Linked DNA regions of Sorangium aterium. The protein of the gene in region 1 interacts with the protein of each later gene in a pairwise test. Links are inferred from orthologs where the notes say so. Each region holds a gene or a part of one and is shown on either strand. Other genes may lie near its edges.

What was found. Proteins that work in one complex are often made in the same cells at the same time.
Region 2: the proteins of priA (region 1) and POL72_RS16500 interact in binary tests that used the Escherichia coli proteins (3 or more experiments, as listed by UniProt). The link is inferred for Sorangium aterium from one-to-one orthologs.

The regions. Positions count from the first base shown.
Region 1 is NZ_JAQNDK010000007.1:226,441-230,815, reverse strand. Bases 903-3,993 are described here. They hold priA (replication restart helicase PriA), read right to left. Parts: upstream 3,616-3,993; coding sequence 1,189-3,615; downstream 903-1,188. Other genes in these bases: POL72_RS48750 (hypothetical protein), read left to right, coding at 903-1,139. In the rest of the region: POL72_RS48755 (helix-turn-helix domain-containing protein), read right to left, coding at 1-160; more of POL72_RS48750, read left to right, coding at 534-902; POL72_RS48740 (DUF2231 domain-containing protein), read left to right, coding at 4,093-4,375.
Region 2 is NZ_JAQNDK010000002.1:426,386-430,427, reverse strand. What follows is about bases 835-3,592. They hold POL72_RS16500 (single-stranded DNA-binding protein), read left to right. Parts: upstream 835-1,783; coding sequence 1,784-2,401; downstream 2,402-3,592. Other genes in these bases: POL72_RS16490 (MerR family transcriptional regulator), read right to left, coding at 3,305-3,592; POL72_RS16495 (hypothetical protein), read right to left, coding at 2,662-3,324; mgtE (magnesium transporter), read left to right, coding at 835-1,540. Outside these bases: more of mgtE, read left to right, coding at 155-834; more of POL72_RS16490, read right to left, coding at 3,593-3,670; POL72_RS16485 (integration host factor subunit alpha), read right to left, coding at 3,682-3,987. UniProt on the Escherichia coli protein: Plays an important role in DNA replication, recombination and repair. Binds to ssDNA and to an array of partner proteins to recruit them to their sites of action during DNA metabolism. Acts as a sliding platform that migrates on DNA via reptation.

The sequences.
Region 1 (4,375 bases):
CCAGCGCGCCGAGCCCGAGATCGCGTTCGCCGCGCTCGACCTGCCGCAGGTAGGTCGCCGAGAGGCGCGCTTTCTCGGCGAACTCGGCGTAAGTGAGCCCGTGCAGCTGCCGGAGCACGCGAATGGCCCGACCGACCTCCTTGGGAAGCTCATCGCTCATGGCCGGCGCAGCCTATCAACTCCCGCCGCGGCCGGAAAAGGACGATCGCACGTTTCTCCCTGCATTCACGCGAAACGCGCGTCGATGACCGTTACTTACTATAACTGATTCAGCTCCTCCAAGAGCGCCCGGGAGTGCGAGTTCTCGCGCTTCTCGATCGCTATGTCGGTGAGGAGGGGCGCTTGGCCGCCGCTCGGATCGAGGCGCGGTCAGCGATGCGATGGTCGCGTCGGTTGCGTCGGTTGCGTCGGTTGCGTCGGTCGCGTCGGTTGCAGCCGCTGGGCGCTTCTGTCATTCCTGGCGCGTTCGCTGGCAGGATGTGCGCTGTATCGAGCGCGTGTCTCGGCCCCTTCGGGGGACGGCAAGGGGTTCGATGATCCGTCTGGAGCTTTCAGGAGAGCACACCCGGCTGCACTCGACGCTGTGCGCCCAGTGCCCGCAAGGCCCCGCGGGGTGCTGCGTCAGCCCGCCCGAGCTCGACTGGACGGACATCGGGCGCATCGTCTCCCTCGACGGCCGTGCCTGGCTGCTCGAGCAGATCGCCGCCGGCAACCTGCTCCCCGTGAGCCGCGGACTCGATCTCCGGCGCGTGCGGAAGCGGGAGGAGCGCACGGCCCCGCGGCAGTCGAAGTGCGTCTATCACGGCGCGCGCGGCTGCACCGTCCCCGCCGAGCGGCGCGCCGCGACATGCAATTACTTCCTCTGCGAGGACGCCTTCGCCGAGCGCACGGACGGCCAGATGGATCCTGCGTCCGCCGAGAGCCGCCGGGCGCACGCGCTCCTCCGGGACGTCTACGGCCGCTGGGACCGTGAGCTCGCCGAGGCGGTCGCCTCCCGCCCGGAAGGGCCGACGTGGGACGCGGCGTTCCTCGACTGGCTGGGCGCGGAGTTCGAGCGGCTCTCGCGCGCGTCGCGCGACGAGCTCGGCGAGCTCACCGCGCCCGGCCTCACCCCGCCCGGCGTCACCTCGCCTGGATAGAGAGCGCCTCAGGCGCAGCGAGCGCGCCCGTTTCCCCGCGGATCGCCCGTCACAGCATGGCGACCGGATCCACGTCGATCATCACCCGGGCGTTCCGATCAAGGCCATCCCTTATCAGCCCGGCCAGCGCCGCGAGCGCCCCCCGGAGCGGACCGCGCTCCCGCGCCCTCAGGAGCACCCGGAACCGGTAGCGCCCGCGCAGGCGCGCGATCGGCGCCGCCGACGGGCCGAGCACCTCGACGCGCCGGGCGACCCCTTCGGGGCAGGTGCGGGCGTGGGCCGCGAGCTTCGCCGCAGCGCCGCGCCCCACGCCCTCGTCGACCGCGTCGATCCGGAGCAGCGCGAGGCGCGTGGCGGGCGGATAACCCACCTCCTCGCGGTCGCGGATCTCCCGCTCGAGGAAGCCAGGCACGTCGTGCGCCGCGGCGAACGCGATGGCCGGGTGCTCGGGGTTGCGCGTCTGGATGAGCACCCGGCCGGGGCGGTCGCGCCGCCCCGCACGCCCGGCCACCTGCACGAGCAGCTGGAAGCCGCGCTCGGCCGCGCGGAAGTCGGGCAGCCCGAGCGCGGCGTCGGCGTTCACCACGCCGACCAGGGTCACGTTGGGCAGGTCATGGCCCTTCGTGACCATCTGCGTGCCGACCAGGATGTCGATCTTGCCCTCGCGCATCCTCGCGAGGATCGCCTGCGAGCGATCCTTGCCGGCGACGTCGCGATCGAGGCGCGCCACGCGCGCCTCCGGGAACGAGCCCGCGATCGTGGCCTCGAGCCGCTCGGTGCCGAGCCCCTCGAGCAGCAGGTTCCGCGCGCCGCACGAGCCGCAGCGGTCCGGCAGCGGCCCCGCATAGTCGCAGTAGTGGCAGCGCAGCCGCCCCCCCTCCGGCCGCTCCTCGAGCGGCGCCGCCGGCGCGGGCGCGCCGGCCGGCGAGGGCGGGCGCGCGTCGCGGCGCCGCCCGCGGTGGTACGTCAGCGCGACCGAGCAGGCGTCGCACGTGGTCAGCGTCCCGCACGAGCCGCAGACGACGCTCGGGGCGAAGCCGCGGCGGTTCAGGAAGAGGATCGCCTGCTCCTTCGCCGCGAGCGTCTTCTCGAGCGCGCGGTGCAGCGGCAGGGAGATCAGCGGATCGCCCGAGGGGCCGGCGCCGAAGCGGCGGAGATCGACGAGGGAGACCTCGGGGAGGCTGGCCTCGCGGTGCGCGCGGTCCGGCAGGCGCAGCTCGGCGAGCTTGCCGCGGCGCACGAGCGCGACGGACTCGATGGAAGGCGTCGCGGAGCCGAGCACGCACACCGCCCCCGCGCGGTGGGCGCGGAGCAGCGCCATGTCGCGCGCGTGGTAGCGCACGCCCTCCTCCTGCTTGAACGAGCCGTCGTGCTCCTCATCGACGAGGATGAGGCCGAGGTCCGGCACCGGCGCGAACAGCGCGGAGCGCGCCCCGATGGCGACGCGCACCTTGCCGACGTGGAGGCTCGCCCACATCGCGTGGCGGTCGGCGTCGCTCAGCCCGCTGTGCAGCACGGCGAGCTCGTCGCCGAAGCGGGCGCGGAAGCGCGCGACGAGCTGCGGGGTGAGGGCGATCTCCGGCACCATGACGAGCGCGCCGCGGCCCCGCTCGAGGCAGCTCTTGATGGCGCGCAGGTACACCTCGGTCTTGCCGGAGCCGGTCACGCCGAAGAGGAGGAACGCGCTCGGCCGCGGCTCCTGGGCGATGCGCCGCGGCTCCTGGTGGGTGCTCGCGGGGTGCTCCCCTCCCCCGGGCGGCGCGGACAGCGCCGCGAGCGCCGCGTCGATGCGCTCCGCGGCCTCGGCCTGCGCCGCGTTGAGCTCGGGGGGCACGTCGCGCTCCTCGGCGCGGCGGAAGAACGGGTCGCGCGGCGGCTCGCGCTCGTCCAGGGTGACGAGGTTGCGCTCGGCGAGCTTCTTCAGTGCGCTGCGCGCGTTGCCGAAGCGCTCCTCGATCCGCGCGACCGGCTGCTCGCCGTTCGCGCGGAGCAGCGCGAGCACCGCCGCGGCCTGCCCGCGGAGCGTGCCGGGCTCCTCGACCACGTCGGTCGCGCTCGCGTACGCGACCTTGCGGCCGCCGACCTGCTTGGCGCGGCCGAGGTCGAGGACGCCGTCGAGCTCCCCCTGGGCCTTGAGCGCGCGCACCTGCTCGCGCTCGATCGCCGGCAGCGCGAGGCGGAGCACCTCGCCGATCGGCGCGAAGTAGTAGGCGGCGAGCTCCTGCAGGAAGGCGAGCAGCTCCGCTGGCAGCGCCGGGCGCGCGTCGACGAGCGCCGCGAGCGGCTTGATCTTCGACGGATCGATGGCCGCGCTGCGCTCGCTGACGGCGAGCACCACGCCCAGCAGCTTGCGCCGATGGAACTCGCAGAGGACGCGCGCCCCCGGTCGCACCTCGCCGGCGAGCGCGGCAGGGACCTCGTAGGTGAAGGCCTGCGAGAGCGGGACGGGCACCGCGACGTCGGCGAGGAGGGGCATCGCTCCGGGAGGGCCGCGCGCGGCGCGGCACGGGCGAGATACCAGAGAACGCCGCCCAGGACGAGGAACGCAGGGCATGCGCGCGGGCACCCGCCCTGGGCGCAAAAGGAAAGAGTCCAAAAAAAAAGCGCCGCCGGGGCCTCGGGGGGGGGAAGGCCGCGCCGGCAGCGCTGGCCGGACATAGAGCACCGTCCATGCCATCCGCGCGATTCGCGATCCGAACGTATTTCACTCCAGATGGGTCGCTCGCTGATTTCGAACCTGAAATTTCTGTAGAGCACCCTTGCAGAAGCGAACTGTGCGGCCAGCTCGGGCGTCGCAGACGCACGCACCGCGGGAGGGGATGGGAACGCCCTACCCGCTCCGCGGGGTCCGCCGATTGCTCGGGATCCGGTCAGGGGTTCACCGCTGGACGGTCGGCGGGGCGGGCGCCATGCGCTGGAAATCTGCGCAGCCACGCGCCTCGGAGGAGGGGACATGATCGGAACCGCAGTCTTGGGGGGAATCGAGGAGCAGGACTGGATCGACCAGATCGCCGACCCGCTTCAGCGCGGGATCCAGTCCGTGCTGAGGCGCGCGCCCACGGTCGCCAAGGTGCTGCATGGCGAGTTCCTCGGGCACCCCTTGCACCCGGTGCTTGTGACCATCCCCATCGGCGCCTGGTCCTGCGCGCTGGTGCTCGATCTCGCCGGCATCGGCCGCAGGCGGCGCTTCCATCGGGGAGCGGACGCGACCGTGGCCATCGGCCTCGGCGGGGCGC
Region 2 (4,042 bases), on another replicon or contig:
TCGCTCGCGACCGGGGGTCGCGGGAGGCTCAACCTCGGTCGGCCGCGGCGCCGCAACCCAACCTCGGTCGATGCGGGGGTGGGTTGCTCGCGGGCCCGGCGCCGGTGGGGTTTGCCGCTTCCCAGCAGGGCCGAGTTGTGGTCAGTGCCCGGGCATGTTGCGCGTCGCCCTCGCCATGGTCCCGGAGGTACGGCAGCTGCTCACCGAGGATCCGGCGCAGCTGTCCGACCTGCTGGACGAGATCCATGACGAGGATCTCGCCGACCTCATCGGCCTGCTGGACGACGCCGAAGCGGCGAAGGTCCTGATGGCGCTCAAGGCCGAGGAGGCCGCGCCGATCTTCGAGCGCCTCGACGGCGAGACCCAGGAAGCGCTCGTCGAGCAGATGGGCATCGAGAGCATCGCGCCGATCGTCTCCGAGATGGCGGCCGACGACCGCACGGACCTCATCGAGGCCCTCCCGGACCAGGTCAGCGGCACGCTGCTCTCCACGCTGGAGAAGGTCGACCCCGAGGCCGCGGCCGAGGTCGAGGAGCTCGCCAAGTGGCCCGAGGACAGCGCCGGCGGCCTCATGACCACCGACTACGTGTCGGTGGGCATCCACCTCAAGGTCGCCGACGTGATCGAGCGCATCCGTGCCGTCGGCGAGGACGCCGAGACCATCTACTACGTGTACATCGTCTCCGATCGCGGGCACCTCATCGGCGTCGTGTCGCTGCGCGATCTGCTGCTCGCCTCGCCGTCCGAGAGGCTCGCGGACGTGATGACCGAGAACGTCTTCGCCGTCAGCCCCGAGACCGATCAGGAAGAGGTCGCGCGGACCATGGCCAAGTACGATTTCAACGCGCTGCCCGTGCTCTCCGCGGATCGCAAGCTGCTGGGCGTCATCACCGTCGACGACGTGATGGACGTCCTCACGGAGGAGCAGTCCGAGGACATGCAGCGGCTCGGCGCGGTCGGCCCCATCGAGGACAGCTACTTCAAGACGAGCTTCTGGACGTTCATCCAGAAGCGGGCCCCGTGGCTCGCCGTGCTGTTCGTCGGCGAGTTCATGACCGGCGAGGTGCTCCGGCGTTTCGAGCACGACCTCGAGGCCGTCGCGACGCTCGCCTACTACGTGCCGCTGCTCATCTCCACGGGCGGCAACTCCGGCTCGCAGTCGTCGTCGCTCATCATCCGCGGCCTCGCCGTCGGCGATCTGCGCGTCGGCGACTGGGCGAGCGTCCTCGTCCGCGAGCTCGGCCAGGCGGTCGTGCTCGGCCTCATCCTCTCCGCCATCGGCATGCTCCGCGTCTGGCTCTGGGGCGACGGCACCGGCTTCGTCCTGACGATCGGCGCGACGCTGATGGCGATCGTCCTCATGGGCTGCACCGTCGGCGCCATGCTCCCCCTCCTCCTCCGGCGCATCGGCCTCGATCCGGCGACCAGCTCCACGCCGTTCATCGCGAGCCTCGTGGACGTCCTGGGGATCCTCCTCTACTTCACGATCGCCCGGCTCTTCCTGTCCGACCTCCTCGCGCAAGCCGGAGCGGGCGGGTGAGCGGAATCACGCGGCATTGCGCGGAACCGGGCGAAATTGGACGGCGATCGGACCGTGATCGAGCGGCGCTCGAGCGACGCCGCGCCGCCCGTGCCGAGGCCCACGCCGGTCCCGCCGCGCGGGCGCGCCGCGTGCTTTTCGGCGCGCCACGACCCTTGACGCGTCGGCCCCCATGGGGGAGTGAAGCAGGCGACGTTCGTTCAGCGCAGCGTGCGCTGAGCCCCTCCTAGGGAAGGAGTGACGATGGCCGAAGGCTTGAATCGCGTAATGCTGCTCGGCAACCTGGGCGCCGACCCAGAGCTCCGGTTCACCCAGGGAGGTCAGGCCGTCTTGAACCTGCGGCTCGCGACGACCGAGTCGTACCTGGACCGCGACAAGGTCCGGAAAGAACGGACGGACTGGCACAATGTCGTGATCTGGGGCAAGCGCGCCGAGGCCTTGGGCAAGATCCTCAGCAAGGGTTCCTCGATCTTCATCGAGGGCTCGCTCCGCACGTCGAGCTACGACGACCGGGATGGCAACAAGCGCTACAAGACCGAGGTGATCGCGAACAACGTCCTGCTGACGGGCGGGGCCCGCGGTCGCGGCGCTGCCGGTGATGACGCAGGCGCGTTCGGCGCGGATCCCGGCGGTGGCTACGGTGGTGGTGGTGGCGGTGGCTACAGCGGCGGCGGTGGCGGTGGTGGCGGCGGTTACGGTGGCGGCGGCGCCGGCGGCGGCGGAGGCCGCCCGGCGGGTGGCGGCTACAACCGCGGCGGCGGTGGTCGCCCCGCGCCGGCTGCGCAGGATCCCGGTCCTCCGCCCGACGATTTCGGCGGCGGCGGTTACGGCGGCGGCAACGACGACGACATCCCGTTCTGATCGCTCCCCCTGCCCGGCCGAGTGATCACCCCGGCGACGCCTCTCTCTTCAAACATCTCGAATACCGTCAGGCCCTCGGAGAGGGTGCTCGTCGCGCGGCGCACGCAGGGCCGTTGTCTGAGCCCATTGGACGCTTTGTCTCCGGCGTGCGCAGCGCGCCGGAGACAAAGCGTCCAAGGCGAGTTCGGCCCTGCGTGCGCCGCGCGACGAGCACCCTCTCCGAGGGCCGGGCAGTTCTCCACGAGCCCCTCTTCCCCGTCCTAGGGCCGCGGTCGCGGCCGCCGCGCCAGCAGGACGGTCACCCCCGCCGCCGCGAGCACTCCGAGCGCCGCGGTCGTGGCGACGGGCTGCTCCGCGGCGAGGAAGATCATCCGCACGACCAGCCCCGGCTCAGGCGGCGCCACGAACGTGCCCTCGAACGCGGTCGCCCCGAGCAGCGCGCCGCACCGGGCGCCCGCCCCCTGCGCAGGCTCGAGGCAGGCCAGGCTGCAGAGCGCCGCGTCGTGCTCGCTCCCGGCGAAGCCGAGCACGTGCTGCCCCCGGATCACCACCGCGCGCGCACCAGCCCTCCCGGCCCCCTCGAACGCCTGCTCGAACCGCTGCGACTGCGCGTGGATCGGCCCTGCTTCCCACCGCTCGATCGCCACCCCGAGGCCCCCCCGCACGAGCCCCGAGGCCCGATCGAGCACGAGCTCCTCCAGGCCGGTCACCCATTGCCGCGACGGGGCCGTCACGCACACGGCGCGCAGCGAGAGCCCATCCGCCTCGACGCCCCGCAGGAGCGTCACCTTCGCCCCCGGGATCGCGGAGACGTCGATCGCGGGCAGCGCCTCCTTCGGCGCCTCGCTCGCCCCGGCCGGCAACGCAAGGCGCAACCCGAGGCCCGGCGCCACGCCGTGAAGCTCAGACGCGCTCGAGCTCATCCATCAGCGCGAGCACCTCGGTCCGGATCTCGACGAGGGCCGTGCGCATCCGCTGCACCTCCTCGTGGCTCGCGCCCGCGTCCGGCGCCGGCGGCTCGATGCCGCCCTCGCGCAGCTTGCGCCGCGCGCCCGCGATCGTGAAGCGGTGCGAGTAGAGCAGCTCCTTGACCTTGAGGAGCGTCTCGACGTCGCGCCGGCTGTAGACCCGCTGCCCCTTCGCCGACTTCTGCGGGCGGATGGAGCGGAACTCCGTCTCCCAGTACCGGAGCACGTGCGGCTCGACCCCCACGATGCCGGCCACCTCGCCGATCCGGTAGTACAGCTTCGCCGGAAGCTGCGCGCGCACCGCCAAGCGGTCTACTCCTCGGCCGCCGAGGCCGTCTCACGCGGGTTGAGGACCTGCTTCAAGATCTGGCTCGCCTTGAAGTTCAGGACCCGGCGCTCCGTGATGAGGATGGGGTCGCCGGTCTGCGGGTTGCGGCCCTGCCGCTGGCGCTTGTCGCGCAGCACGAAGTTGCCGAATCCAGAGATCTTGATCTTCTCCCCGCGCCCCAGGGTTTCCTTCATGGTCTCGAACACGAGGTCCACCAGATCGGCAGATTCCTTCTTCGAGAACCCCCCAAGGCGGGAGTAGACCGCCTGAACGATTTCGGCTTTCGTCATGACACCCCCATCGCCCTTGCAGAAGGGGGGACGCGCCGCAACCCCTGAAGACCGT